4 regions of the Serratia montpellierensis genome follow, and region 4 is predicted to be linked to each of the others. Evidence: predicted binding sites of a transcription regulator. Region 4 holds the regulator's gene; each other region holds the start of a gene.
The links. Region 4 encodes PurR, which represses purine synthesis genes. Its sites were predicted from a motif close to CANGCAAACGTTTGCNTG; they were not measured.
Positions count from the first base shown of each region.

Region 1: a site for PurR is predicted at 5,767-5,784, ahead of FUU19_RS06285 (amino acid aminotransferase). Genes of this name have one in related genera too.
Region 2: a site for PurR is predicted at 3,086-3,103, ahead of cvpA (colicin V production protein). Genes of this name have one in related genera too.
Region 3: a site for PurR is predicted at 2,887-2,904, ahead of serA (phosphoglycerate dehydrogenase). Genes of this name have one in related genera too.

Region 1 is NZ_VOSN01000005.1:177,787-185,511, forward strand. It holds gene FUU19_RS06265 (GGDEF domain-containing protein) at 1-1,103, shown strand, start outside; gene pncB (nicotinate phosphoribosyltransferase) at 1,359-2,564, shown strand; gene asnS (asparagine--tRNA ligase) at 2,778-4,178, shown strand; gene ompC (porin OmpC) at 4,481-5,605, shown strand; gene FUU19_RS06285 (amino acid aminotransferase) at 5,850-7,040, shown strand; gene FUU19_RS06290 (MBL fold metallo-hydrolase) at 7,113-7,725, opposite strand, start outside.
Region 2 is NZ_VOSN01000018.1:151,057-158,781, reverse strand. It holds gene FUU19_RS19105 (UbiX family flavin prenyltransferase) at 285-857, opposite strand; gene purF (amidophosphoribosyltransferase) at 989-2,506, opposite strand; gene cvpA (colicin V production protein) at 2,528-3,028, opposite strand; gene dedD (cell division protein DedD) at 3,263-4,012, opposite strand; gene folC (bifunctional tetrahydrofolate synthase/dihydrofolate synthase) at 4,013-5,278, opposite strand; gene accD (acetyl-CoA carboxylase, carboxyltransferase subunit beta) at 5,470-6,378, opposite strand; gene FUU19_RS19075 (DedA family protein) at 6,611-7,273, opposite strand; gene truA (tRNA pseudouridine(38-40) synthase TruA) at 7,352-7,725, opposite strand, start outside.
Region 3 is NZ_VOSN01000015.1:132,447-140,171, reverse strand. It holds gene zapA (cell division protein ZapA) at 304-633, shown strand; RNA gene ssrS (6S RNA) at 674-856, shown strand; gene FUU19_RS17335 (5-formyltetrahydrofolate cyclo-ligase) at 909-1,517, shown strand; gene serA (phosphoglycerate dehydrogenase) at 1,566-2,804, opposite strand; gene rpiA (ribose-5-phosphate isomerase RpiA) at 3,097-3,753, opposite strand; gene FUU19_RS17320 (LysR family transcriptional regulator ArgP) at 3,958-4,851, shown strand; gene FUU19_RS17315 (oxidative stress defense protein) at 4,900-5,631, opposite strand; gene argO (arginine exporter ArgO) at 5,753-6,370, opposite strand; gene FUU19_RS17305 (IclR family transcriptional regulator) at 6,496-7,314, opposite strand; gene FUU19_RS17300 (sugar ABC transporter ATP-binding protein) at 7,689-7,725, shown strand, end outside.
Region 4 is NZ_VOSN01000022.1:360,503-368,227, forward strand. It holds gene punC (purine nucleoside transporter PunC) at 332-1,543, opposite strand; gene punR (DNA-binding transcriptional activator PunR) at 1,667-2,611, shown strand; gene purR (HTH-type transcriptional repressor PurR) at 2,608-3,633, opposite strand; gene cydH (cytochrome bd-I oxidase subunit CydH) at 3,958-4,047, shown strand; gene sodB (superoxide dismutase [Fe]) at 4,091-4,687, opposite strand; gene FUU19_RS23985 (C40 family peptidase) at 4,886-5,704, opposite strand; gene FUU19_RS23990 (Grx4 family monothiol glutaredoxin) at 6,121-6,468, shown strand; gene rnt (ribonuclease T) at 6,537-7,220, opposite strand; gene gloA (lactoylglutathione lyase) at 7,300-7,707, opposite strand.

The sequences.
Region 1 (7,725 bases), on a different contig from region 4:
CGCTCGATCGCAAAGACGCCTATCTGAAGTCCATTCAGTTGACCGGCGTGCTGAACGCGCTGAGCACCCGATTGATCTTCATGAAGATCAACTACGACGACGTGCAAACCACCGACATCGTCAATCAGTTGCTCACCCTGGTGTCGGCCGAACGTCTCAAGCAGATCACCGATGGGTTATACACCGCCATCAATACCCAAAAACCCTATCCCGCAGCGCTTATTTCGCGCTATGTCGATGAGCTGAGCGGGCTTTCGCAGGCGCTGTATCAACATAGCTTCGAGCTGGAAACCGTCGCTTCGCGTCACAAAATTTACGATAGCCAGACCACCATTTACGGCATGATCGCGCTCGCCGGCCTGGGGGTGTTATTGTTCATTTTGCCGGCGCTGGTGTTCTGTACCAGCATTAACCGTTGGCTGACCAAGACCCACAACAATATTGTCCGGCTGTCGCGTGGCGAGATGGACATCGATCGCAACGACGCCTTCTATAGCCGGGAACTGATCGCCATCAGCGACGCTATTCAGCAGCTCAGACAATACCAGTTGGACAAGGTCTCGCTGGAAAGTGAGAAGCAACTGCTGATTAAAGAGCTCGAGGCCTCTTCCTTCCTCGATCCGCTCACCAATATTTATAACCGCCGTAAATTCTTCCTTGAATGTCAGCTGCTGGGCGACGGCAGCTATCCACAGGCCTTTTGCCTGATCGATATCGACAACTTCAAACAGCTCAACGACAGCTACGGCCACGACGTGGGGGACCGGGCGCTGGTAGCATTCGGCCACCTGCTGCAACGTGCGTTCCGCGCCAGCGACATTTTCTGCCGCTACGGCGGCGAAGAATTCGCGGTGCTGCTGGGCAACTGTTCGTTGGACAACGCGCGGGACATCATGGAGCAATTGCGCACCCGTACTCATCGCCTGACGCTAAATCTGGCCGATGGACGGCAAGTGCGTTTCACTACCAGCTGCGGCATTGCGCCGGTCAACGCGTTCACCGCGCTGCAGGCCGCAATCAAACAGGCGGATGAAGCACTCTATTTTTGCAAAAAGAACGGCAAGGATCGGGTCAGCGTACACACTCAGGTCGGGTTTATCTGATTCGCTGTTTAAAATAATTAACATTATAATTTTTATGACTAATTAGGCTAAGTCATTCACCTTACAGACATATCTGGCTTTTTTTCCTCCCCGCTGCCGCCAGGCCGCCATAAAGGCACGTTTAATCCTCGACCCGCTTTGGTGATTTATGGTGTGATGCAGCTTCAATAACAGGATAATCCGGGTATACTCCACCCCCACTTTTATGATTATCCGGATTTGGACACGCGCCTGACGAGGATGCTGTAACGCGCTATGACTCAATACGCTTCCCCGATTTTGACATCACTGCTTGATACCGATGCTTATAAGCTTCATATGCAGCAAGCAGTGTTCCATCGCTATCCCGCGATCAGCGTGGCGGCGGAATTCCGCTGCCGCAGCGACGAACTGCTGGGCGAATATGCCGACGAGATCCGCGCCCAGGTGGCGCTGATGAGCCGGCTGGCGCTGACCGACGCCGAATTCGCTTATCTCTCGGGCCTGCCCTTCTTCCGCCAGGATTACCTGAGCTGGCTGCGGACGTTCCGCTACGATCCGCAGCAGGTGATCGTCGAGAACCGCGACGGCAAGCTGCATATCCGCATCGCCGGGCCGTGGCGCGAAGTGATCATGTGGGAAGTGCCGCTGCTGGCGGTGATCAGCGAAGTGGTGCACCGCCGGCGTTCGCCGCTGGCGACGCCGGAACAGGCGGTAGCACATCTACAAACCAAGCTGGCGCAGTTCAAAACGCTGGCGGGCGATCTGGACCTTTCGCGCTTCAAGCTGATGGACTTCGGCACCCGTCGCCGTTTCTCTCAGGGCGTTCAGCAGGCCATCGTCAGCACCTTGCAGACCGAATTCCCGTACCTGTCGGGCACCAGCAATTACGATCTTGCGCACCAGCTCGGCCTGGCGCCGGTCGGCACGCAGGCGCATGAATGGTTCCAGGCGCACCAGCAGATAAGCCCGGTGCTGGCCAACAGCCAGCGCGCCGCATTGCAGGCCTGGTTGGACGAATACCCGGATCAGCTCGGCATCGCGCTCACCGACTGCATTACCATGGATGCCTTCCTGCGCGACTTCGGCCCGCAGTTCGCCGAGCGTTATCAGGGGCTGCGCCACGATTCGGGCGATCCCGTCGAGTGGGGTGAAAAAGCCATTGCCCACTACGAAAAACTGGGCATCGATCCGATGAGCAAAACGCTGGTGTTCTCGGACAATCTGGATCTGGAAAAAGCACTGGCGCTCTACCGCCACTTCTATCAGCGCATCAATCTCGGCTTCGGCATCGGTACGCGACTGACCTGCGATATTCCCGGCGTCAAGCCATTGAATATCGTGATCAAGCTGGTCGAATGCAAAGGCAAACCGGTGGCCAAGCTCTCCGATAGCCCCGGCAAAACCATTTGTCAGGATCAGGCGTTCGTCAGGGCCCTGCGCAAAGCCTTCGATCTGCCGCTGGTGAAGAAAGCCAGCTGATCCTTCTTTATATAGAGAGAAAGCCGGCCCGGTTCACGCGCCGGCTTTTTTGTTTTTATCCCGACCGCCCTCTTTTCAGCCAGCCGCGATAAATGTTGCGCCAATCCGATGATTTCTGCTTGTGCTCTGCACCGCGGCAAGTAACATAGCCATTACCCCCATATTCTTGGGTTGTAAGCTATTTCTAAACCAAATTATTAAAGAGAGAAATCTATGAGCGTAGTGCCTGTAGTCGACGTACTGCAAGGTCGTGCTGCGGTTGACAGTGAAGTCACCGTACGCGGCTGGGTACGTACCCGGAGAGATTCAAAAGCTGGTATCTCCTTCCTGGCCGTCTATGACGGTTCCTGCTTTGATCCGTTACAGGCCGTCGTTAATAATTCTCTGCCGAATTATCAGGATGAAGTGCTGCATCTGACCACCGGTTGTTCGATTGAAGTCACCGGCAAGGTCGTCGCTTCACCGGGCGAAGGCCAGAGCTTCGAACTGCAGGCCACCGCGATCAAAGTGGTCGGTTGGGTCGACGATCCGGACACTTACCCGATGGCGGCCAAACGCCACAGCATCGAATACCTGCGCGAAGTGGCCCACCTGCGCCCGCGCACCAACCTGATTGGCGCCGTAGCGCGCGTGCGTCATACCCTGGCGCAGGCGATCCACCGCTTCTTCCATGAAAACGGTTATTTCTGGGTCTCCACCCCACTGATCACCGCCTCCGATACCGAAGGCGCCGGCGAGATGTTCCGCGTGTCCACGCTGGATCTGGAAAACCTGCCACGCACCGACAAAGGCACCGTCGACTTCAGCGAAGACTTCTTCGGTAAAGAAGCCTTCCTTACCGTTTCCGGCCAGCTGAACGGCGAAACCTACGCCTGCGCGCTGTCCAAGGTTTACACCTTCGGCCCAACCTTCCGCGCCGAAAACTCCAACACCAGCCGCCACCTGGCGGAATTCTGGATGATCGAGCCGGAAGTGGCCTTCGCGACGCTGGACGACGTTGCCGGCCTGGCCGAAAGCATGTTGAAGTATGTGTTCCAGGCGGTGCTGGATGAGCGTGCCGATGACCTGAAATTCTTCGCCGAGCGCGTGGATAAAGACGCAATCTCTCGTCTGGAGCGTTTCGTTTCTTCCGATTTCGCCCAAGTGGACTACACCGACGCCATCGAGATCCTGCTGGCCTCGGGCCAAACCTTCGAAAACCCGGTTTCCTGGGGCATCGATCTCTCTTCCGAGCATGAACGTTACCTGGCGGAGAAACACTTCCAGGCGCCGGTGGTGGTGAAAAACTACCCGAAAGACATCAAAGCGTTCTATATGCGCATGAACGAAGACGGCAAAACCGTCGCGGCCATGGACGTGCTGGCACCGGGCATCGGCGAAATCATCGGCGGCTCGCAGCGTGAAGAACGCCTCGACGTGCTCGATCAGCGTCTGGAAGAGATGGGGCTGAATAAAGAAGACTACTGGTGGTATCGCGATCTGCGCCGCTACGGCACCGTGCCGCATTCCGGTTTCGGCCTGGGCTTTGAACGTTTAATCGCCTATGTCACCGGCGTGCAAAACGTGCGCGATGTGATCCCGTTCCCACGCACGCCACGTAACGCAAGCTTCTAATTTATACGATCAAACGTTTTTTAAACGATTTCGTTACAAAACAAAGGCCAGCATCGCTGGCCTTTCGCATTTTTTAATATTGACGCACGTCACAAAGTTCCCTAAAAATTACATTTAGTTACACATACTTTCCTTTTGCAACCTGATTGGGACATTGGTATCATTTTCGTCCTAGATTAACCCGCCTGTGAATGGAACACTGCGTTCAGACACAGGACGACACCAATCTATCAACAATAGTTCCCAAAGAATTATTGGCGGCAGTGGCAAAAGGTGTCCGAATAACACCAATGAGGGTAATAATGATGAAGCGCAACATTCTTGCAGTGGTTATCCCGGCTCTGTTGGCTGCTGGTGCAGCAAACGCAGCTGAAATCTACAACAAAGACGGCAACAAGCTGGATCTGTACGGCAAAGTTGACGGTCTGCACTACTTCTCCAAAGACAAAGGTAATGACGGCGATCAGACCTATGTTCGTTTTGGCTTCAAAGGTGAAACCCAGATTACTGACCAACTGACCGGTTACGGCCAGTGGGAATACAACGTTCAGTCCAACCACTCCGAGTCTCAGGGCACCGAAGGCACCAAAACCCGTCTGGGCTTTGCTGGTCTGAAATTCGCTGACTACGGCTCCTTCGACTACGGCCGTAACTACGGCGTACTGTACGACGTGGAAGGCTGGACCGATATGCTGCCAGAGTTCGGTGGCGATACCTACACCTACACCGACAACTTCATGACCGGCCGTACCAACGGCGTTGCGACCTATCGTAACAACAACTTCTTCGGTCTGGTTGACGGTCTGAACTTCGCTCTGCAATACCAGGGCAAGAACCAGAACGACGGTCGTGACGTTAAGAAACAGAACGGCGACGGCTGGGGTATCTCCTCTACTTATGACATCGGCGAAGGCGTAAGCTTCGGCGCTGCATACGCTTCTTCCAACCGTACCGACGATCAGAAACTGCGTTCCAACGAGCGTGGTGACAAGGCTGACGCATGGACCGTGGGCGCGAAATACGACGCCAACAACGTTTACCTGGCAGCCATGTACGCGGAAACCCGTAACATGACTCCATTCGGTGGCGGTAACTTTGCCAACACTTGCGCAACTTCTGAAAACTGCGGCGGCTTCGCCAGCAAAACTCAGAACTTCGAAGTGACTGCTCAGTACCAGTTCGACTTCGGCCTGCGTCCAGAAGTGTCTTACCTGCAGTCTAAAGGCAAGAACCTGAACGTCCCAGGCGCAAGCTCTGACCAGGATCTGGTTAAATATGTTTCTGTTGGTACCACTTACTACTTCAACAAAAACATGTCTACCTACGTTGATTACAAAATCAACCTGCTGGATGACAACGCGTTCACCAAAGCAACCGGCACCGCTACTGACGATATCGTAGCTGTTGGTCTGGTGTACCAGTTCTAAGTTGTCTCGCTTAACGGCGGTTTACCGTCGGCTAAGTTAAAAAACAGGGCTTCGGCCCTGTTTTTGTTTGTGTCTTCCGGTAACGTTTTATCCTGCAGATTTCCCCTTCCCCATCATTTTTTCTGTTTAACTCCCCCCCTTCACAAGATCGCGGTGTTTTTGTCGCAAACGGTTGGCAAAGCCGGTCACTGGCGTTACCCTGATGTTTCTGTCTGCTTAACTCCGAGATTTGGAAGCACCTGACATGTTTGAAAAAATCACCGCCGCACCCGCCGACCCGATCCTGGGTCTGACCGACATTTTCCGCGCCGACGCCCGCCCGAATAAAATCAATTTAGGGATTGGCGTTTATAAAGACGAAACCGGTAAAACCCCGGTGCTGACCAGCGTAAAAAAAGCTGAACAGTATCTGCTGGAAAATGAGACCACCAAAAACTATCTCGGTATTGAGGGCATTCCGGCGTTCGCCAGCTGCACTCAAGAGCTATTGTTCGGTAAAGAGAGCCCGATCGTCGCCGATCGTCGCGCGCGCACCGCACAGACGCCAGGCGGCACCGGCGGCCTGCGCGTGGCGGCAGACTTTATCGCTAACCAAACCAGCGCCAAACGCATCTGGATTAGCAACCCAAGCTGGCCGAACCACAAGAACGTCTTTAGCGCCGTGGGCCTGGAAGTGCTGGAATACGCCTACTACGACGCCGCCAACCACGCGTTGGATTTCGACGGCCTGCTGAACAGCCTGAAACAGGCCCAGGCCGGTGATGTCGTGCTGTTCCACGGCTGCTGCCATAACCCGACCGGTATCGATCCAACGGCAGAACAGTGGGCGCAGCTGGCCGAACTTTCCGTCGCCAATGGCTGGCTGCCGCTGTTCGACTTCGCTTATCAGGGCTTCGCCAACGGCCTGGAAGAGGATGCTCAAGGCCTGCGTATTTTCGCCGCCAAACATCAAGAGCTGATCGTCGCCAGTTCCTACTCGAAAAACTTCGGTCTGTACAATGAGCGCGTCGGCGCTTGCACCATTGTAGCCGCCGATGCCGAAACCGCCGACCGCGCCTTTAGCCAGGTGAAAGCGGCGATTCGCGCCAACTACTCCAACCCGCCGTCACACGGCGCCGCCGTGGTCGCTACCATTCTGGGCAACGACGCTCTGCGCGCGATGTGGGAACAAGAGCTGACCGATATGCGCCAGCGTATTCACCGCATGCGTCAGCTGTTCGTGAATACTCTGCAGGAGAAAGGCGCGCAGCAGGACTTCAGCTTCATCATACAGCAGAACGGCATGTTCTCGTTCAGCGGCCTGACCAAAGAACAGGTGCTGCGTCTGCGCGAAGAGTTCGGCGTCTACGCCGTGAACTCAGGCCGGGTGAACGTGGCCGGCATGACGCCGGACAACATGGCGCCGCTGTGTGAAGCCATCGTCGCCGTGCTCTAAAAGCATCGACGCAGGTCATAAAAAAAGGGGCGCTCTATGCGCCCCTTGATTATTTCTGCCGGGAAATCATCGTTACCACACCGCCGGCTCTTCGCGCAGGAACGGGTTGGTCTGGCGCTCGTGGCCGAAGGTCGACATCGGACCGTGGCCGGGAATAAAGCGCATGTCGTCGCCCAACGGCAGCAGTTTGGTACGAATAGAGGCAATCAGCGCCTGATGGTCACCGCGCGGGAAATCGCTGCGCCCCACGCCGCCGTTAAACAGCACGTCGCCCACCAGCGCCAAACGCGCCTGCTCATTGATAAAGACGATGTGGCCCGGCGTATGCCCTGGACAGTGCAGCACCTTGAGCGTCATCTCGCCCACCTGCATCTCATCGCCTTCCGACAGCCAGCGGGTCGGCGTCAGCGGCGCGCACTCTTCCAGTCCAAACATCCGGCTCTGCGCCGGCAAACCATCGAGCCAAAACGCGTCTTCTTTATCCGGGCCATAGATCGGCACCTGATAATGGTCCGCCAACTCTGCCGCCGCGCCGACGTGATCCAAATGGCCGTGCGTCAGCAAGATCTGAGTGATCGTCACCCCCTGCCGCGCGACTTCCGCTTTGATTTTTTCCGCTTCACCACCGGGATCGACCAACGCCGCCTGCTGCGTGTTTTCGCACCAGATCAGGCTGCAGTTCTGG
Region 2 (7,725 bases), on a different contig from region 4:
TTTTTTGATGCCACTACGGGCATTACTTTCCCCACCAAATCAATTTGCAGTAATCGTGCCACATTAGGTGCTACGGGCGGAGGGAACGGCTCCGGCCTTCACAATACTGTTTCCTGGGACGATAACCGCAAAATTAAATCGGCCGATCGGGGCCGCGCCACTGGCTGCCGCAACAGGACGGCGCCATGAAACAGTGAACGTGATGAAGTGGGATCATTATGGTGCATACGCCGCCCCAATTCAGTGCGGTGTTGCACAAATGTACCAATTTAGGGATAAAATTGTTAATTAGCACCCTGCCAACGGGTGAACAGATCGGTAGGCAGCTCGATATCAAACTGGTCGATCACCCGATTGACGGTTTGATCGATGATGTCTTCCACGCTTTTCGGCTGGTGGTAAAACGCCGGCACCGGCGGCATGATCACCGCGCCCATCTCCGCCGCCTGCGTCATCAGCCGCAAATGACCAAGATGCAACGGCGTTTCACGCACGCATAAGACCAAACGGCGGCGCTCTTTGAGCACCACATCGGCGGCGCGGGTCAGCAATCCGTCACTGTAGCTGTTAACGATGCCGGACAGGGTTTTGATCGAACAAGGCAGGATCGCCATGCCCAACGTTTTGAAGGAGCCCGAGGAGATGCCGGCGGCGATGTCGCGCGCATCGTGCACCACGTCGGCCAGCGCCTGCACTTCCCGTAGGCTGTACGGCGTTTCCAGCGCCAGCGTCTGTCTTGCAGCATTACTCATCACCAGATGGGTTTCCACCTCTGCGACGTCGCGCAAAACCTGTAACAGGCGCACACCGTAGATGGCGCCGCTGGCGCCGGAAATGCCGATGATGAGTCGTTTCATGAAGAATGGCCTCTGCCGTAAAAAGTAAGATCAGGCAGACTTTGCCGCAATGGCGAGGGATAAGCAAGTCAGAGGAACAAGGTGCACCGCCGCAGACGCGGCGATGCACCTTGAGGGATCAACGCAGACCGTTAGCCTTCGTTGTGCAGTTCCAGATTTTCCGCTTCGGTTTGCACCCGCATCGCCTTGGCATCGTCGCTGCGCAACGACTCCAGGTATTCCAGATAGCTTTGGTCGACGTCTTTGGTCACGTAGATGCCGTTGAATACCGAGCATTCGAACTGGACGATGTCCGGGTTCTCTTCGCGCACCGCCTCGATCAGATCGTCCAGGTCCTGGAAAATCAGCCCGTCGGCGCCGATGATCTGACGGATTTCATCCACTTCACGCCCGTGGGCGATCAGTTCGTTGGCGCTCGGCATGTCGATGCCGTAGACGTTAGGGAAACGCACTTCCGGCGCGGCAGAAGCCAGATACACACGTTTGGCGCCCGCTTCGCGCGCCATCTCGACGATTTGCTCAGAGGTCGTGCCGCGCACGATGGAGTCATCCACCAGCAACACGTTCTTGTCGCGGAACTCGGCACGGTTGGCGTTCAGCTTGCGACGTACCGACTGACGACGCGCCTGCTGGCCCGGCATGATAAAGGTGCGGCCAACGTAGCGGTTTTTCACGAAGCCCTGGCGGTATGGCTTCTCGAGAATACGCGCGATCTCCAGCGCGATATCGCAGGAGGTTTCAGGAATCGGGATCACCACGTCGATGTCCAGATCTTCCCACTCGCGGGCGATCTTCTCGCCCAGCTTCTGGCCCATGCGCACGCGGGCGCTGTAGACCGAGATTTTGTCCATAAAGGAGTCCGGGCGCGCGAAATAAACGTATTCGAACAGGCACGGGTTGGTTTTCGGGTTCTCTGCGCACTGGCGGGTGAACAGCTGGCCCTTGGTGGTGATGTACACCGCTTCGCCCGGCGCCACGTCGCGCAGGAACTCAAAGCCCAGGGTATCCAGCGCCACGCTCTCGGAAGCCACCATGTACTCGCTGCGGCCATCCTCCAGCGTGCGCTTGCCGATCACCAGCGGGCGAATGCCGTTCGGGTCGCGGAACGCCAGCAGGCCGTGGCCGATGATCATCGCCACGCAGGCGTAAGCGCCGCGCAGTTGCTGATGCATGGCAGCGACCGCGGTAAAGATGTTGTCGGCCTCCAGCGGATAGTGCGGGAAGCGATCCAGTTCGCTGGCCAGCACGTTCAGCAGGATTTCCGAGTCGGAGGTGGTGTTGACATGACGACGGCCGCTTTCGAACAGATTTTGGCGCAGCTCATGGGCGTTGGTCAGGTTACCGTTGTGGGCCAGCGTAATGCCGAACGGCGAGTTGACGTAGAACGGCTGGGCCTCTGAGGCGCTCGAGCTGCCGGCCGTCGGGTAACGCACATGGCCAATGCCCATGTTGCCCTGCAAGCGTTGCATATGGCGCGCCTCAAACACATCTTTCACCAGGCCGTTGGCTTTACGCAAACGGAACCCGTTGTGGGCGTCAATGGTGACGATGCCTGCGGCATCCTGGCCACGGTGCTGAAGCACCGTCAGCGCATCATAAATCGACTGGTTTACCGGCATGAAACCGGCGATACCGACAATACCGCACATGTTGTCTTTTCCTCATCAGCGCTACCGCCCCGGCAATTGGGTCGGCAAGAAACTCGACGTGCTCTGCAGGTAGTCAAAGAACCACCTGATGACGTAACTGAACTGGGGAATGAGCTGCGACTGTTTCCAGTCGGCGCTTTGTGAGAAGCCGGTAAAGGTGTCCAGGAAGAACAGGATCGCCGCGACGATCAACACGCCGCGCAGCGCGCCGAAGCAGATGCCCAACACGCGGTCGGTACCCGACAACCCGGTTTTCTCTACCAGTGAGCTAATCACATAGTTAACAATAGCCCCTACGATCAAGGTCGCGATGAACAAAATCGCGATCGCGATGCCGTTTCGCACCAGTTCATCTTCAAAACGAGTGAAATAGACCGCAAGGTAAGAGTAGAAATGGCTGGCAACAAAAAACGCACATCCCCATGTCACAAGTGACAATGCTTCGCGAACAAACCCTCGGATCAGGCTCACCAGAGCCGAAAATCCAATCACCGCTATAATGACGTAATCAATCCAGACCATGAACTATTCCAATGATGAATCGCCCCTGCATCCAATTCGCGGCGAATTCTAACAGAAAAAGAAAACGTTTGCGTAGGGGATTTCCTACCACGTTACAAATAAAAAGCGGCGATTAAAAAATTCCCAATCGCCGCGCCTACATAGGTGATTTAGCCTGTAAAAGGCGCGGTTTTTCTCGCTTTCTCTCCACCACTCCTTAATTCAGGGGCGCATCCTGCTGCGCCCCTGCGGGGTTTAACGGCCGTACGGCTTCACCTGCCCGCTCAGCCCGCTGATCGAGTTCAGCGACGGCAGCGCCGCCTGCAGCTTCTGCTTGGACGCGTCCGGGCCGACGTAGATGCGGGTGATCTGCCCCTGCACCGGCGTTGACGGCACGGTAAAGGCGCGATAGCCCGAGAGGCGCAGCGAGGCGACAATCTCATTCGCCTTGGCGGCGTTTTTCAACGCCCCGAGCTGCACGACATAAGCTTGCCCGGCCGGCGCTTTTTCTTCCGCCGGTTTCGGCTGCGGTGCCGGTTCAGGTTTCGGCGTCGGTTCCGGTTTCGGCTCCGGCTTCGGCGCCGGTTTCACTTCCACCGGCTTCGGCTGCGGTGCCGGTTTCGGTTTTACTTCTGCCGGTTTGGTTTCCACCGGTTTCGACTTGGGCTGCGGCACCGGCTGAGGACGCGTTTCAACCGGCGGCGGTGCCACCTGCGTCGGTTGCTGAGCAGTCTGCCGCACCGCCTGTTGCGCTGCCGCTTCGTTGGCCGCCTGCTGCTCGACCAGCGCGCCCGCCCCTTCCGGCGGCTGCGCCGGCAACGGCTGCGTCACCGGTGGCAGCACGTCGTTTTCTTCGACATCGCCCGCCTTCGGCACCAAAGGAATGGCCGCGAATTCATCCTCGTAATGCTTCTTTTTGCCGTCCAGCAGCCCTGGCAGGATGATTACCCCCAGCGCCACCAGAATCACGGTTCCGACCAGTCGGTTCTGAAATTTACTCGCCACTCACACTCCCCGCATCTCGTCTAACGCCGCCATCACCTGCGCCACGGTGTGGAACGATCCACAGACGATCACAATATCCTGTTTATCAGCATCCTGCATAGCCTGCCGCCAGGCAGTTTCGACATCATTAAAGCGGCGCGGTTCCGTCAGATGCTGCGCCAGCTGTTCGACGCTGGCACCGCGCGGCCCATCAAGCGGCGCACAGTACCATTCATCCACCTGCTCGCTGAGGCAGGCCAGCGTGCCGGCGATGTCCTTGTCCGACAGCATGCCCACCACCGCGCGCACCTTACCGCCGTCGCGCGGCAGCCTGGCCAGACGCCCGGCCAGATAGCCGGCGGCGTGTGGGTTGTGCGCTACGTCGAGGATCAGCGTCGGCTCCCGCCGCACGATCTGGAAGCGCCCCGGCAGCGTCGCCTGCTGTAGCCCGGTGAAGATCGCGCGTTCGTCAATCTCCAGCGGGGAGCAGTTCAGCGCCGCCAGCGCGGTAGCGGCATTGGCCAGCGGTACGTTCGGCGTCGGCAGATCGGTCAGCAGCGTGTCGCCGCCCTGCCACTGCCAGCGATCGCCCTGCTCGCTGAAGCTCCAGGCTTCACCGCGGCGATACAGCGGCGCGCCCAGCGTTTCGGCGACCTGGCGAATGCTGTCCGGCATGTCGGGCTCACCCACCACCGCCGGCTTGCCGCTGCGGAAAATGCCGGCCTTTTCGCGGCCGATGCTTTCACGATCGTTGCCCAGCCAGTCGGTGTGATCGAGCGCGATGCTGGTGATCACCGCCACGCTCGGATCGACAATGTTGGTAGCGTCGAGACGCCCGCCCAGGCCCACTTCCAGGATCACCACGTCGAGCCGTGCCTGTTTGAACAGCTGCAACGCCGACAGGGTGCCGAACTCGAAATAGGTCAGCGACGTTTCGCCGCGGCCGGCTTCAATGGCAGCGAACGAGCGGCTGTGTTCCGCTTCGCTCAGCTCTTCCCCCTGAATGCGCACGCGTTCGGTATAGCGCACCAGATGTGGCGAACTGTAGACGCCGACGCGCAGGCCGGCAGCCAGCAGAATGGCTTCGAGGGTGCGACAGGTGGTGCCTTTGCCGTTGGTGCCGGCAACGGTGAACACCGTGGGAGCGGGGGTCAGTAAATCCAGATGCGCCGCGACGCGCTGTACGCGCTCAAGGCCGAGTTCGATCGCCTGGCTGTGCAGACGTTCCAGATAGTAAAGCCACGAGCTCAATGGCGACGTGGCTTGGGGAATTTGGTGGTTTTGCATGAGTCCCATCACTGAACTTGGGTTCATTAATCCATCAGGGCACCACCCTCACCGCGGTAAAGGCGATGCGCTTCGTTACCGCCGCCAGCCTGCAAACCGCAGCGAGATAGGCTACGGCTGGCAGGGAACGGGCATCAGCCGTCACTTAGCCACAAAGTGGCGGCTGAACCCGGGCGGGATCTGTCTTTGCCTCAGGCGTCGGCCTGCTGCTCCGGCTCAATGACCGGCGCGACCTCATCGAAATGCGGCTGCGGCTGGTTGGTCAGCTTGGACAGAATGCTCGCCAACGTCTGGCGCATTTCCGGACGGCGAACGATCATGTCGATCGCGCCTTTTTCGATCAGGAACTCGCTGCGCTGGAAGCCCGGTGGCAATTTCTCGCGCACGGTCTGCTCGATGACGCGCGGGCCGGCAAAGCCGATCAGCGCTTTCGGCTCGGCGATGTTGATGTCGCCCAGCATCGCCAGGCTGGCGGAGACGCCGCCCATGGTCGGATCGGTCAGCACGGAGATGTACGGCAAGCCGCGCTCCTGCATCTTAGCCAACGCCGCGCTGGTTTTCGCCATCTGCATCAGCGACATCAGCGCTTCCTGCATGCGTGCGCCGCCGCTGGCGGAGAAGCACACCAGCGGACAGTTGTCCTCCAGCGCCTGCTCAACCGCACGCACGAAACGTGCGCCGACCACGGAAGACATCGAGCCGCCGATGAAAGCGAATTCGAAGGAGGCCGCGACGATCGGCATGCCGTACAGCGTGCCCTTCATCACCACCAGCGCATCTTTCTCGCCGGTCGCTTTCTGTGCGGCGACCAGGCGATCTTTATAGCGCTTGGAATCCTTGAATTTCAGAACGTCCTTCGGCTCCAGATCGCTGCCCAGCTCCACTTCGCTGCCTTCGTCCAGCAGGGTATGCAGACGCGCGCGCGCGCCCATACGCATGTGGTGGTCGCACTTCGGACACACTTCCAGATTACGCTCCAGCTCGGCGCGGTAGAGAACCTGGCCGCAGCTGTCGCATTTGGTCCAGACCCCTTCAGGAATGCTCGCCTTACGGGTTTGTGTGATATTGCTCTTGTTAAGAATTCGTTCAATCCAGCTCATCGATGACCTTTCTGTTTGAACCTGGCACACGCCAGTCCGCTGTTCATGCTTTAACAATCCCCCCGAAAACACCCCAATGAAAAAATGCCCGTTCGCGGCGCGGCAAGCGCGGCGACTGAGGCATCGGCTTCAGGGTTGTTCGCAGGAACAGACCATAATGTCGCTCATTAAACCATATCGGCCCGACGCTGTGGACAAAAAACTGGTCGAACCGACAGGTTAAGCGATGTTTTTACTGTTTTTGCTGGCGGGCAGCCGCGCGCTTGTGGCGCCAAATTTCAATCACACCCGGCAGAATCGAAACGATGATGATCCCGACGATCAGCAGTTTCAGGTTCTCCTGCACTACCGGCAGATCGCCGAACAGGTAGCCAGCATAAGTGAAGAGCAGCACCCAAACCAGTGCGCCAATCACGTTGTAGGCGGCGAAATGGCGATAGGACATATGCCCCATACCGGCGACGAACGGCGCAAAAGTACGCACGATCGGCACGAATCGCGCCAGAATAATCGTTTTCCCACCGTGTTTCTCATAGAACTGGTGCGTCTTGTCCAGATAGCTGCGGCGGAAAATTTTCGAATTCGGGTTGCTGAACAGCTTTTCGCCGAACAACCGCCCGATAGTATAGTTCACCGCATCGCCGAGGATCGCCGCCACCACCATCAACGCCACCATGGTATGCACGTTCAGATCGTTGGTCGGCAACGCCGCCAGCGCACCAGCGACAAACAGCAAAGAATCCCCCGGCAGGAACGGCGTCACCACCAGACCGGTTTCGCAAAACAGGATCAGGAACAGAATAGCGTAGACCCACATGCCGTATTGTGCGACCAGTTCGGCCAGGTGCACATCAATATGCAGAATGAAATCAATAATAAACTTGATGATGTCCATAAATTCTCTCATTGATGCCGGGTGTTTCAATCACCCGGCAGAAGCACAAGGGAGCGACGCTTTCAGGCGTGCCGGCGTTTAATCGTCGGGCAAAAACAGCGGCCCCATCGGCGGCCGCGGCAGACCAAAGTGGTCGGGATAATCCACGGCAACCAGATACAGCCCCTCGGCTCGCGCCGTCGCCGCCGCCAGATTGCGATCTTTCAGCGCCAGCAACTCGGCCATCCAGTTCTCATCCTGATTGCCGCAGCCGATCTCCATCAGGCTGCCGACGATGTTGCGAACCATGTGATGCACGAAGGCATTCGCCTTGATATCTACCACAATATATTCGCCGTAGCGCGTAACCTTAACGTGTTTTACGCAGCGCCACGGGGTGCGCGACTGACATTGCACCGCGCGGAACGAAGTGAAGTCGTTCTCGCCCAGCAGCGCCTGCGCCGCCCGATGCA
Region 3 (7,725 bases), on a different contig from region 4:
TGGCAGGATAAGTTCGTGTTATGCTACCACCAAGGTCCGTCGCTATACCAGATAAGCGCGACACCTCAGTGGCTAGTTATAATCGCGATGTGGCAGGTTTCACACTGCGCCGTCGGGTGGCGAAAGTGCGGTAAATACGCATTTTGAAACCCTTTTTTGACTGGCAATGTGCGCCACAGTAGATTACAACCAGGTACTGAAAAAGGGGTTGTATCTTGGTACCGAGGTATATATAGTGGCGCCCGCTTTGACGGCCCGGCCAGGGCGGACAAGGCTGGCGCGAAATTTAGGCAGGAAGGTGGCATGTCTGCACAACCGGTAGATATTCAAATTTTTGGCCGCTCGTTAAGAGTCAATTGCCCGCCAGAACAACAAGATGCGTTGAATATGGCGGCGGACGATCTTAACCAACGGTTGCAAGATCTTAAAGTTCGCACTAGAGTCTCCAATACTGAGCAACTGGTTTTCATCGCGGCATTGAACGTCTGTCACGAACTTGCTCAAGAACGGTTGAAAACCCGTGACTATGCGTCCAATATGGAACAACGCATACGGATGCTGCAGCAGACCATTGAACAAGCGCTGCTTGAACAAGGTCGCATCTCTGAACGTCAGGATGCACAATTCGAATAACTTAAGTTGTTGAAATCAAAGTTTCGGCAACGAGTACAAAATTTCTCTGAGATGTTCGCCAGCGGGCCAGTCCCCTGAGCCGATATTTAGTACAAACAGAATGTGTTGCTCCGCGATCGGTGAGCACGCTCGGTGCGCCGAGAAGCCTTAAGATTGCGACGGCACGTTCACCTTGAACCATGGGTTCAAGGGTTACAGCCTGCGACGGCATCTCGGAGATTCCCCTTCTCAGCGGTTTATGTGTGCTGAACGCCACACTGAGCAAGCCTGATACGATGTCTTTTCAACCCCAATTCGCGCAGCAGCGCCAAGCCATTCGCCAACTCATTCGCCAACGCCGACGCGAACTTACGCCGGATCAGCAACGCTTTGCCGCAGACAAGATAACCGAGCGCCTTGCCGCACATGCACGCATTCAGGCGGCGCACAGCATCGCGGTATTTTTGTCGTTTGACGGCGAACTCGATACCGAGCCGCTGATCGAGCAGCTGTGGACGCTCGGCAAACGGGTTTACCTGCCGGTGCTGCACCCGTTCAGCCCGGGTCACCTGCTGTTCCTGCGCTATGCGCCGGAAACGCCGCTGGTACGCAATCGCTTCAATATTCTCGAGCCCCGCCTCGATGTGCGCCAGGTGTTGCCGCTGGGCGAACTTGACGTCGTGCTGACGCCGCTGGTGGCATTCGATCATACCGGGCAGCGTTTGGGCATGGGGGGCGGTTTTTACGATCGCACCCTGCAAAACTGGCGCAGCGGCGGCCCCTATCCCATCGGTTTGGCCCATGATTGCCAGCAGGTGGAGCGCCTGCCGACCGAGCACTGGGATATCCCGCTGCCGGAAATCCTCACCCCGCTCTGCAGCTGGGCGTGGCACGAGCCCAAATAGCAAAAGGCCGGATCGCTCCGGCCTTTTTCGTTGCGGCAAGCCGCCGAATCAGAACAGCAGACGGGCGCGAATGGTGCCGTCGATGGCCTTCATGCGCTGCAGCGCAGCGTCGGCGCGTGCGATTTCCGCTTCGATGTCGATCACCACGTAGCCGATTTCCGGCCCGGTTTGCAGATACTGGGCGGCGATGTTAACCCCCTCTTCGGCGAAGATCTGGTTAATCTGCGTCAGCACACCCGGACGGTTTTCGTGGATGTGCAGCAGGCGGCTGGCGTTCGGACCATGCGCCGGCAGCGACACTTCCGGGAAGTTGACGGCGGACAGAGTCGATCCGTTGTCGGAGTATTTCGCCAGCTTGCCGGCCACTTCGTCGCCGATGTTCTCCTGCGCTTCCTGCGTGGAACCGCCGATGTGCGGCGTCAGCAGCACGTTGTCGAACTCACACAGCGGCGAGTTGAACGGATCGCTGTTGGTCGCCGGCTCTTCCGGGAAGACGTCGATCGCCGCGCCCGCCAGGTGATTGCTGGCCAGCGCGTCGCACAGCGCGGGAATATCCACCACGGTGCCGCGCGAGGCGTTGATCAGAATCGCGCCCGGTTTCATCAGCGCCAGCTCTTCCGCCCCCATCATGTTCTTGGTGGCCAGCGTTTCCGGCACGTGCAGCGTCACCACGTCGCTCATATTGAGCAGATCGGACAGATGGCGCACCTGCTGCGCGTTACCTAACGGCAGCTTGTTCTCGATATCGTAGAAGAACACTTTCATGCCCAGCCCTTCGGCCAGAATGCCCAGCTGGGTGCCGATGTGGCCGTAGCCGATGATGCCCAGCTTTTTGCCGCGCGCCTCATAAGAGCCCACGGCCAATTTGTGCCACACGCCGCGGTGCGCCTTGGCGTTGGCGGCCGGAATACCGCGCAGCATCAACAGCAGCTCGCCCAGCACCATTTCGGCCACGGATCGGGTATTGGAGAAGGGGGCGTTGAAGACCGGAATACCGCGTTTGGTCGCCGCTTTCAGATCAACCTGGTTGGTGCCGATGCAGAAGCAGCCCACCGCCACCAGTTTTTCTGCGGCGGCAAACACCTCTTCGGTCAGATGCGTACGCGATCGGATGCCGACGAAGTGTGCATCGCGGATGGATGCCTTCAGCGATTCGGTGTCTAACGCACCCTTGTGGTATTCGATGTTGGTATAACCGGCGGCACGTAAATTATCGACCGTGCTCTGATGAACCCCTTCCACCAACAGGAATTTAATCCTGTCTTTCTCCAATGATACTTTTGCCATTTACCCGACCCTATGTTCAGACTTCAGAAGCGGCTGTGACGACACAGCTCCCATCCAACATAACAAAAATAACGCGGGCGGCAATACAAACGATTGCCTGCCCGGCAGGACAAGGCGCAGCGTTCATGGCGGTTTACGGCAGAAAATGCCATAGGGAAAGTTTTCGGCAGAAGCTTTGGGGAGTCAGGTTTCACAATGTGACATAAGTCACCAAATTTGCCGTTTTTCAGAAAAGATATTTTAACCGAAGAATTATGCGGCCCGGCGCTACCGGGCCACAGACGGCGGAGGCTTATTTGACCACTTTCACGCCTTCCGGGGTGCCGACCAGCGCCACGTCCGCGCCGCGGTTGGCGAACAGCCCCACGGTCACCACGCCGGCGATGCCGTTGATCTTGTTCTCCAGCGCGATGGGGTCGGTGATGCTCAGGTTATGCACATCGAGGATCACGTTGCCGTTGTCGGTCACCACGTTCTGGCGATACTCCGGCAGGCCGCCGAGTTTCACCAGCTCGCGCGCCACGTAAGAGCGGGCCATCGGGATCACTTCCACCGGCAGCGGGAACTTGCCCAGCACGTCCACCTGCTTGCTGGCGTCGACGATGCAGATGAATTTCTTGGCGATGGCAGCGATGATCTTCTCGCGCGTCAGCGCAGCGCCGCCGCCCTTAATCATCTGCATATGACCGTTGATTTCGTCCGCGCCGTCCACGTAGATATCGAGCGAGTCCACTTCGTTGCTGTCGAACACGTGGATGCCGAGGCTTTTCAGCTTGGCGGTGGAGGCGTCTGAGCTGGACACCGCGCCTTCGATCTGGTGCTTGATGGAGCCCAGCGCGTCAATAAAGTGGGCGGCGGTAGAGCCGGTGCCAACCCCGACGATGGTGCCCGGCGTCACGTATTCCAGCGCCGCCCAGCCCACCGCTTTTTTCAGTTCATCCTGCGTCATAATATGTCCCTTGCCTCTGTACGAAAACGTGTGCGTATTATAGGGTAAAACGCTGTTTTTCACGCCGGCAGGATCACACTTATTTACCGCAGCCCGCATTTTTACCCGCTTGGCGGCGAGCTGGGGGCGTGATTTTTCCACCTGCGCCGTGCGCAAAATGTGGCATAGTGCCGGTATCATTCTAATTTAAGGGATATCTTTCCGATGAAACGCCCAGACTATCGTACGCTGCAAGCGCTGGACGCGGTGATCCGTGAGCGCGGCTTCGAGCGCGCCGCGCAAAAACTCTGTATCACGCAATCGGCGGTATCCCAACGCATCAAACAGCTGGAAAACCTGTTCGGCCAACCGCTGCTGGTCCGTACCGTGCCGCCGCGCCCGACCGAACAAGGGCAAAAGCTGCTGGCGTTGCTACATCAGGTGGAATTGCTGGAAGAAGAGTGGCTCGGCAACGACACCGGCATCGATACGCCGCTGCTGCTGTCGCTGGCGGTCAACGCCGACAGTCTGGCAACCTGGCTGCTGCCGGCACTGAAACCGGTGCTGGCGGACTCCCCCATTCGCCTGAATCTGCAGGTGGAAGATGAAACCCGCACCCAGGAGCGGCTACGCCGCGGTGAGGTGGTGGGCGCGGTGAGTATTCAGCCGCAGCCGCTGCCGAGCTGCCTGGTGGATCGGCTGGGAGCGCTGGACTACCTGTTCGTGGCCTCCAGCGGCTTCGCCGAGCGCTACTTCCCGAACGGCGTCACCCGTTCCGCGCTGTTGAAAGCGCCGGCGGTGGCCTTCGATCATCTCGACGACATGCATCAGGCATTCCTGCAGCAGAACTTCGATCTGTCGCCGGGCAGCGTGCCCTGCCACATCGTGAACTCATCGGAAGCCTTCGTGCAGCTGGCGCGTCAGGGCACCACCTGCTGTATGATCCCGCATCTGCAGATCGAAAAGGAGCTGGCATCCGGTGAACTGATCGATCTGACGCCGGGGCTGTACCAGCGCCGCATGCTGTACTGGCACCGCTTCGCGCCGGAAAGCCGCATGATGCGCAAAGTGACCGACGCGCTGCTGGAACACGGTCACCTGGTGCTGCGTCAGGATTAAAACGAAAAAAGGTTCGCCGCAGCGAACCTTTTCTTCAATACGATAACCTTACTGCGCGGCGTTACGCTGCAGCTCGAACACCACGTCCACCTGATCGTCGAAGTGAATGCTTTGCTGTTCATAGGTTTGCGCCGCGTCGCTTTCCGCCGCTGCACCGGCCGCCTTATACATCCGCGCCACCGGCATCGGCTGGTAGTTGGCGACCCGATAGCGAATGCTGTACACCGGCCCCAGCTTGGCGTGGAAGCCCTTGGCCAGGGATTCGGCCTGCTGAGTCGCGTTCTCGATAGCTTTTTGCCGCGCCTGCTCGCGATACACGTCCGGCTTGGCGACGCCCAGCTCCACCGCGCGGATCTCGTTCAGGCCGGATTTCAGCGCACCGTCCAGCAGCTCGTTCAGCTTGTCCAGCTGACGCAGGGTCACCTGCACCTGGCGCACCGCCCGGTAGCCCTTCAACACCGACTCGCCGGTTTTCAGGTAATCGTATTCCGGCTGGGTGCGCAGGTTGGCGGCGCTGATGTCTTTCTTCTCGATGTTGTTTTTCTGCAGGAAATCAAAGTACTGCGCCACGCGCTCGTCCACCTGCTTCTTCGCCTGGGCGGCGTCTTTGGAGGAAACGCTCACTTCGATCGCCAGGGTGGCGATATCCGGCGTGGCGTCCACGCTGGCGGTGCCGGAGGTGACGACGTGCGGCCCTTCAGGCACTTCAGCCGCCTGCAGCGCCATCGGTAACGTCCCTAATCCGACCATTGCGGCCATAGCCAATGCTTTTAGCTTCACAGTGTCTCCTTAATGACAGGCTGTCTCTGATCGCCGGCTTTTCCCTGTGAGAACCGCCGGATTCCTGGCATCAAACGTAGCATATCGCACGGCGTTTTGAATTCGGATTAGTGACAAATTCTTATAAATTTGCCCCCTGCCAGGCCAGCTGCAGCGCGATGCCCCACATCACCAGCCCGACCAGCGCGTTGATGATGCGCTGCGCCCGCTGCGTGTTCAGCCACGGCGCCAGCCAGGAGGCCAGCAGCGCCAGGCCGAAGAACCACACCGCCGACGCGCTGACCGCGCCAAGCGCGAACCAGGAGCGCACGTCCGCCGTCAGCTGCCCGCCCAGGCTGCCGAGCACCACAAAGGTGTCCAGGTACACGTGCGGGTTCAGCCAGGTGACCGCCAGCATGGTGACCACGAGGCGCCAGCGGCTCTGCGCCAGCTCCTGCGCCGCGGCCTGCGCCGGTTGCGGGCTGAAGGCGGAACGGAACGCGCCCCACCCGTACCACAGCAGAAACGCCACCCCGCCCCAGGTGACCAGCGCCAGCAGCAGCGGCGAACGGGTCAGCAATGCGCTGCCGCCGAAAATCCCGGCGCAGATCAGCACGATATCGCTCAGCGCGCACAGCGAGGCAATCATCAAATGATACTGGCGGCGAATACCCTGGTTCATCACGAATACGTTCTGCGGGCCCAGCGGCAGGATCATGGCGGCGCTCAGGGCAAAACCCTGCAGGAAGACGGCTAACATGGGAGATTCCTCGAATGATAAAAGGCGCCGGACGAAGGCGCGTGTCGGTCAACACGCGCATCATACGAGGAAGCGATCATTAGGTGAAATTGATGTTTCTAATCCAGTATCAGAGACGCTAATACTTAAATCGGCGTGACGAACCCCAGCTCCTGAGAGATGCGTTGCGCGGTGGCCAGCACCGGTTTGATCAGGCTTTTGACGCCGATCTGCTGCAGCTTGGCGGTCGGCAGAGAAACCGACACCGCATAAGGCACGCGCTGTTGAATATCGAACACCGGTGCCGCCACGCAGGAGACCCCCAGCTCGTTTTCCTCGCGATCCATCGCCATGCCGCGCTGACGAATATCGGCCAACTCCTCATACATCTTCGGCAGCTCGGTAATGGTATTGCGCGTCAGCGTCTGAATCTCCTGCTGGTGAGTCTGCCAGTAGTGAGCCGGGTAATCATCGTTGCCGTAAGCCATGAAGATTTTACCCATCGCCGAACAGTACAGCGGCATATGCTGGCCGATATAGGCGCGGGTGCGCATCATGCCGGTGGTCGGCTCCAGCTTGTAGATCAGGATGACGTGGTCGTCTTCGCGGCTGGAGAAGTTGACCGTCTCGCCCACTTCCAGGTTCAGCTGTTCCAAATGCGGCGCGGCCACGTGAATGATGTTGAGTGACGACAGCGCCTTCTGGCCGATGGAAATGAACTTGGTGGTCAGACGGTAGCTGCCCGGCGACGGCGCCTGGGTCACATAGCCGCTGGTGTGCAACCCCTGTAGCAAGCGGTGCACCGTGCTCTTGTTCATGCCGGCCAGCTCGGACAGATGCGCCAGCGGACATCCGTTGGGGAAATTGCTCAGGATCTCAATCAACTGCAAACCGCGGAACAGGCTTTGGCTGCCCAACGGTTTGTCTTTCTTGTCATCTTTCTCGTCGACGGCTTTCAGGCTCATAGCGAAAATCTCTCCAGTGTCGAACCGCCAACCGGCGCTGCGGCGAAGTCAGCAGGCTCTTTGCCGGGCATGTTACCCCAAGGCCCGCATCAGGTGAAGACGGAACGCCGTTTCATTGTCCGCAGCGGGCCAAAAATCCGCAATATTTCCCCCACATTGAAGTGAGCCATCGGTCACATTTCCGCAAAGTAAAAAATAACTCATTGTTTAATAACAACAATTAAAACCTCATCGCCTTTGATTTAGCGCAACGAACGTCATATTATTTTTGAAACTGAATTTCGCATGTTGAAATTTAAAGGCCAGATACTCACCAGCGGTTTAGCTGATTTGCCCGGCATCTTCGCACGGGCGCAACACCAGGGGCGCATCACATGACTATCGATAATGCGGCACAACCCATCCTTACCC
Region 4 (7,725 bases):
ACCTTCTTCTGACTGATGACCCGTTAGGAAACAGCTTAGACAATTTCTGCGGGTGCATACGTTTACCGACGGGAAATAAGCCCGCGGCGTCTGATATCCGACTATGAACAGAGGAAATTTAAAGAAGCGGCCCGACGCAAACGGCGCAGGAAAAACGCATCCTTAAAAAAGAGTGTGACGCAAGGCGCGTACACAATAGCTAATTGAGATATAGGGATTATAAGGTGTTACTTTACAAGGTTGTTTTTGAGTATAGGCGTGCCGAGACGTTGACTCAACTGTAAATCGCACTCGGCACGCATATTCTTTAAGTGATTATTGAGCTTAGTAATTATGACGCTGAGTTAGCATGCTCCCGCTGCGCTTTTTGCTGCGCATCGGCCACTTTTCCCCGCTGCAGGAAATACCCCAGCGCGGCCAGGATCACCGTCGATACCATCACCGTCACCGTCGCCAACAGCGGCTGGGCAATAAACGCCGACACCAGCATGCTCGCCACAAAACACAGCCCCAGCTGCAGCGTATTTTGCAGCGCGGCGGCTTTACCGCTGCTTTCCGGGAACGGCATCAGCGCATTCGCCACCATGATCGGGTAGCCGGCGCCGTTGACCAGCGCCATCACGCAGAACGGGATCAGCAGCGTGGTGAGCGTCGGAGCGGTCAGGGTTGCCACCAGATACAGCGCCGCCATGCTGACACCATAAGCTACCAGCAGCCACGGCAGCAGGGTTTTGCCATTGATGCGCTTTAGCGCGGCGCGACAGCCATAGCCCCCCAGCAGAAAAGCCAGCGTTTGCGGCACATAGCTCAGACCGATGTCGCTCGGGCCGTAGCCCATATCACCGAGGATGAACGGCGAGCCGGTCAGCCAGGCAAAGAAGCCGGCCGAGCAGGCGGCGTACATGGCGACGTTGCCGCTGAACACCGGGGATTTCAACAGTTGCCAGAAGCTGACGCCGTTTTTTGGCGCATCGGCGGTGGGTTGCGTTTTGGCGCGATCTTTGAGCAACAGCGTCGGCAGCAGCAGCAGGGCGGTGATGGCCAGCAGCACGGCGAAGATCGCACGCCAGCTGGCGTGGTTCAGCAGCCAGGCGCCCAGCAGCGGCGCCAGCGCCGGCGACAGCGCGACCAGCGGCATGATGGTGGCGAATACGCGATTGGCCTGGCCTTCGCGATAGCGGTCGACCACCAGCGCTTGCCAGATGGCGGCGGCGGAGCAGACGCCAACGGCCTGGATAAAACGCAGGATCCAAAGCTGCACGGCGTTCTCCACCCACAGCATGCCCAGGCAGCCGACGGCGAACAGCGTCAGGCCGATCAATAATACCGGTTTGCGGCCCAGGCGGTCGGAGAGCGGCCCCCACAGCAGCTGCGCGAAGGCGAAGCCGGCCAGGAAGATGCTCAGGCTGGCGCTGACCGCGCCGGCGGAAATTTGCAGTTCCTCCCGCATGGCGCCAAAGGCGGGCAGGTACATATCGGTCGCCAGATAACCCAGCATGCTCAGGCCGGCGAGATAGAACATAAAACCAAAGGAATTTCGCATGGTATTTCTCGTTAATATTTTAGTGTCGCAGGTTTTTAGCGCCGGCCAGTGTATCCGGCTGGATCTCTGCTTGTGAAACGGTAATATTTGCAAAGTGCTGTTAAAAAAATTGAAGGCAAAGCGATGTGGTCTGAATATTCTCTTGAAGTGGTCGACGCGGTGGCGCGTACCGGCAGTTTCAGCGCGGCGGCGCAGGAGCTGCACCGGGTGCCGTCGGCGGTGAGCTACACGGTACGGCAGCTGGAACAATGGCTGGCGGTGCCGCTGTTTGAGCGGCGTCACCGTGATGTGGAGTTGACGCCGGCCGGTGCGCTGTTTATCAAGGATGCGCGAGTTGTTATCAAAAAAATGCTCGACACCCGCCGCCACTGTCAGCAGGTGGCCAACGGGTGGCGCGGCCAGCTGAATATCGCCGTGGACATCATCGTCAAACCGCAGCGCAGCCGCCAGCTGGTGCTGGATTTTTACCGGCATTTCCCCGATGTCGAACTGATGTTGCAACCCGAGGTGTTTAACGGCGTGTGGGATGCGTTAGTGGACGGCAGAGCGGACATGGCGATCGGTGCCACCCGCGCGGTGCCGGTCGGCGGCGGCTTCGCCTTTCGCGACATGGGGTATATGAACTGGCTGTGCGTGGTCAGCCCACAGCACCCGCTCGCGCAACTGGCAGGGCCGCTGAATGACGATCGGCTTAGGCCGTACCCTGCGCTTTGTCTGGAAGACACTTCGCGCAATCTGCCCAAGCGCGTCACCTGGACGCTGGATAACCAGCGGCGGCTGGTGGTGCCGGACTGGACCTCGGCGCTCGACTGTCTGTGCGCCGGGTTGTGCGTCGGTATGATGCCGGCGCATCTGGCGCTGCCGCGGGTGCAGCGCGGTGAGTTGAAGGCGTTGCAGCTGCAGCAGCCGTTTCCCGCCAGCCCGTGCTGCCTGACCTGGCAGCAGGATAAACCGTCACCGGCGATGAGCTGGCTGCTGGCGTATCTGGGCGATGGGGAGACGCTGAATCAGGAGTGGCTGAGCGAGGCGAAGCCGGAAGCCGCGCAGGCTTCCGGCGCGGGGGATTAGCGGCGGTAGTCGATGAACGGCCCGTCGGCGACCGAGCGGCGTTCGATCAGCTTCGGATGCACTTCGATCACCTGCGACTCTTCGCGCTTGCTGATGATGCGATCCAGCAGCATGGTGAAGGCCATTTCGCCCAGGCGCTCTTTCGGCTGGTGAATGGTGGTCAGCGCCGGGGTGAAGTAGCGGGCGTTGCGCACGTTGTCGTAGCCGATCACGGAAATATCCTGCGGCACCCGCAGGCCCAGCTCGTCGGCGGCGCAGATGGCACCCATCGCCATGATATCACCGCCGCAGAATACCGCGGTCGGCCGCTGTTTTTGCGACAGAATTTGGTGCATCGCCTTGTAGCCGGACTCCGGCTCGAAGTCGCCCTGGACGATCCACTCTTCGCGAATGTCGATATGCGCTTCCTGCAGCGCCTTCATAAAGCCCTGGTGACGGCCGCCGCCGGTGTTGCGCGACAGCTGGCCCGGAATGGCGCCGATCTCGCGGTGACCGCGTTCGATCAGGTAACGGCCGGCCAGATAGCCGCCTTCGAATGCGTTATCGATGATGGTGTCGGTGAAGTCGCCGCGCGCGGCGCCCCAGTCCATCACCACCATCGGGATGTTACGGTAGTCTTCCAGCATGCCCAGCAACTGATCCGGGTACTCGGAGCACATGACCAGCAGGCCGTCGACGCGCTTTTGGGCCAGCATCGCCAGGTAGGCGCGCTGCTTGTCCAGATTGTTGTGCGAGTTGCACAGGATCAGGGTGTAGCCTTTGCTGTAGCAGCTGTTTTCCACCGCTTCGATCACTTCGGCAAAGTAGGGGGCTTCGCTCGAGGTGGCCAGCAGGCCGATCGATTTGGTGTGATTGACTTTCAGGCTGCGCGCCACGGCGCTCGGCGAATAGTGCAGCTCTTTAATGGCGGCCCACACGGCCGCTTTGGTCTCTTCGGCGACGAAACGAGTCTTATTGATGACGTGCGAAACGGTGGTGGTGGAAACGCCCGCGCGTTTGGCCACATCTTTAATCGTTGCCATGTAAGGAATGACTCCTGAACTCACATGTTTACAGCATGTAAGTGTGATGTTAATCGTTTGCCTACGTAGATCCTTCTCCAGAGAAGCGAAAACTGAGTTTTTAGTGTGTTGAAGTCTTCAGCGCTTAATCAGGAGGGGCATGGATGCCGGTACGCAGTTGTGAACTGCGAATTTTGTCGCATATTGAACAAAAGTGGAAGAGGTAATCGAGATTATAAACCGGGAAATGATAACAAGATTTTATCGGCGAACTGTGGGAAAATGATTTGACGTACTAATTGTGCGCCTTTTATCCTTAGGAAAGCCTATTTTAAAGGAGTTGTCATGGATACCGAATTGAAGATGTCGCTGTTCACTACCGTCTGCGCGTTGGCGGTCATTATCGCTTTCAGCTTCGTTGCCGCGTTGAATTGATTTCCCGCCGGCGATAAAAAAGGCGCAGCCTGGCTGCGCCTCATCACCTCAGAACCTGGCGTAAGCGCAGGTTTTCCGCTGCGAAGGTCCAGTTGACCAACGCCCAGAAGTTTTCCAGGTATTTTGGACGCGCATTGCGGTAATCGATGTAATACGCGTGTTCCCACACGTCAACTGTCAGCAGCGGTTTGTCTTCACCGGTCAGCGGGGTGGCCGCGTTGGAGGTGTTGACGATCGCCAGCGCGCCGTCCGGTTTTTTCACCAGCCAGGTCCAGCCTGCACCGAAGTTTTTCACTGCGGCATCGGTGAACTGCTCTTTGAACGCAGCGAAAGAGCCGAAGGATTTGACGATCGCCGCCGCCAGTTCGCCCTGCGGTTCACCGCCGCCCTGTGGTGACAGGCAGTGCCAGTAGAAGGTGTGGTTCCACACCTGCGCGGCGTTGTTGAAGACGCCGCCGTTAGAGGTCTTGATGATCTCTTCGAGCGATTTGCCCTCGAACTCGCTGCCTTTCACCAGGTTGTTCAGGTTAACCACGTAGGTGTTGTGGTGCTTGCCGTAGTGGTATTCCAGGGTCTCGGCGGAGATGTGCGGCTCGAGCGCGTTTTTCTCATACGGTAATGCAGGTAATTCAAACGACATTGCTTCCTCCTTTACAGCGCCATTCGCTTCCCGCCGGGCGAGAATCATATGGGCCGTTTTTTATTGTGGTCATTCAATCTTAACAATTTTCGTCATAAAAAACAGGAAGAAAAGCGAGAAATGCGCGTGGGGCGGTGCGATGGGCGATAGCTTGAGCAGGCGGTTGCGACCAGGGCCGCAACCGCGCAAAACAGGGAATTAACGGATAGTTTTCGGCGTCACTACGCGGCGTGCGCCGATGTAGTGGTTTTGCCAATAGTCGTTATCGAGCTGGCTGATGCGGATCTCTTCGCCGGTGCGCGGCGACTGGATGAATTTGCCGTTGCCGAGGTAGACGCCAACATGGTCCGCCACGCCGCGGTTGTTGATGCGGAAGAACACCAGATCGCCGCTTTCCAGTTCGCTTTTCTTGATCGGCGCCGCATCGCGCAGGTGATACATCTCGTTGGCGGTGCGCGGCATCTTGATTTTCACTACGTCTTTGTAGGCGTAATAGATAAGGCCGCTGCAGTCGAAGCCGGTGCGCGGCGAGCTGCCGCCCCAGCGGTAAGGTTTGCCCATCTGGCCCATCAGCTTGGCCATCGCGGTTTGTTTGGCGTGTTGGTAGCGTTTTTTGTGGGCGGGACTGAGTTTCAACGGCTTTTCTTCACGCGCCAGTTTGGCGGTGGCCATACCGGCTTCGCGGTGGCGGCCATAGCCTTTTTTATAGCCCTTTTTCGGCGGGGTAACTTTAATCTTGGCTGTTTTCTGCGCTTTGGCCTTGGGTTTGGCGCTGGCGATCTTTTTCGCGCTTTTCTCGCTTTTCGCCTTGGCGGTCTTGGCTTTTTTCTCGGGAGCCGTCACTTTGGCTTTTTTAGCGGCTTTGTCCGCTTTCTTTTTTCTGCGGTCATCGGGCCGCGCTTCATTAGCATGGCTTTTACGCTGCTCGGCGGCAACACGCGCCTGTGGCGCAGCGTGCGCCAAATTGAAGAAGAGCTGCGTAAACAGCAGCGCAAAGAGCGTAAGAATTAAACGCATGTCGACGTCACCAACCTTGGCCCCGAAACGGATATCGAAAGAGTTACAGTATTCCCGAATTTCGCCATATAAAACAGCGAAGAACTCATAAATAATAATCCATATTGTGAGAAAACGTTAATGACATTTTTTTTGGTTTAAAATCAGCCCGTTAATGTATGAAAAAACGCCAGGGGGCGGCGGCGGATATAATTAAGCCGCGTCGTCATCGCGGCGCAATATATTAGTGAAATGGTCGGATTAAAAATGTTATTCTCAACGTATGTTTTGACCGGAATGACGTGGCCGGTGAAACGCGATCGGCGGCGGGCGAATATCCTTGCAAAAGATGGCGTTTTCTTGCGACTGTTCCAGCCGCTACAATAGCCCGCGTGATGCATGTTGTAGCCATGAAATGTGGCTTGAGGAAGCAATAAATGACGACGACACTTGAAAAAATTCAGCACCAGATCGCTGAAAACCCGATTCTGCTGTACATGAAAGGTTCGCCAAAGCTGCCGAGCTGCGGTTTCTCTGCACAGGCTGTGCAAGCGCTGTCCGCCTGCGGCGAGCGTTTCGCCTACGTGGATATTCTGCAAAACCCGGACATCCGCGCCGAGCTGCCAAAATACGCCAATTGGCCTACGTTCCCACAGCTGTGGGTAGACGGTGAGCTGGTCGGCGGTTGCGATATCATCATCGAGATGTATCAGCGCGGCGAACTGCAGCAGCTGATCAAAGAAACGGCAGAAAAGTATAAAGCGCAGGAAGACCAGCAGTCTTAATCGACAGGCTTGCGGTTATCGCGTATCGGGCGGCGCCAGTGCAAACTGGGCCGCCTTTTTTGTTGGGCTTATTCGGCGAGATCGCCGGCGGGCAGCGGCCAGCCGCCGAGGCGTTTCCAGCGGTTAACCAGCTCACAAAACAGCAGGGCGGTTTGTTCGGTGTCGTACAGCGCGGAGTGTGCCTGGCTGCTGTCGAACGGCATGCCGGCGGCGATGCAGGCTTTCGCCAGTACCGTTTGGCCCAGCACCAGACCGCTCAGCGCGGCGGTATCGAAGGTGGCGAACGGATGGAACGGGTTGCGCTTCAGGCCGGCGCGTTCGGCCGCGGCCATCAGGAAGCTGTGATCGAAGTTGGCGTTGTGCGCCACGATAATGGCCCGATTGCAACCGCGATCCTTGAGCCCTTTGCGCACCGCTTTGAAAATGGCGTGCAGCGCGTCGTATTCGCTGACCGCGCCGCGCAGTGGGTTGTGCGGATCGATGCCGTTAAACGCCAACGCTTCCGGCTGCAGGTTGGCGCCCTCGAAAGGCTCCACGTGGAAGTGCAGGGTCTCGTCCTGCTGCAGCCAGCCATCTTCATCCATTTTCAGCGTGACGGCGGCGATCTCCAGCAACGCATCGGTATTGGCGTTGAAGCCGGCGGTTTCAACATCTATTACTACGGGATAAAACCCACGAAAACGACCACTCAGGGCGTTAAGATCACTTTTTTCGGCCATCAGTTTCTTATCTTCATCGAATGCAGCGCGCATTATGGCAAATTTTGCGCCCGGTTGCAGGCGCTATCGCGCGGAGAATCAGCAGGGCGCCAGCGCGCCCTGAAGGGGAGGCTTAGTGGCCGAGGCCCTGACCGGCGTGTTTGTTTTCGATCAGCTCGATTTTGTAGCCGTCCGGATCTTCGACAAAGGCGATTACCGTGGTGCCGCCCTTCACCGGACCGGCTTCGCGGGTGACCTTGCCGCCTGCGCGGCGGATGCTGTCGCAGGTGGCGGCAACGTCGTCCACGCCCAGCGCCAGGTGGCCGAAGGCGGTGCCCATGTCGTAGCTGTCGGTGCCCCAGTTATAGGTCAGTTCGATAACCGCACCTTCGCTCTCTTCCGTATAGCCGACGAAAGCCAGCGAGTATTTGTACTCCGGATTTTCGCTGGTGCGCAGCAGGCGCATGCCTAATACCTTGGTATAGAAGTCGATGGCGCGTTGCAGGTCACCGACGCGGATCATGGTATGGAGTAAGCGCATAATTCCTCTGGATTGACT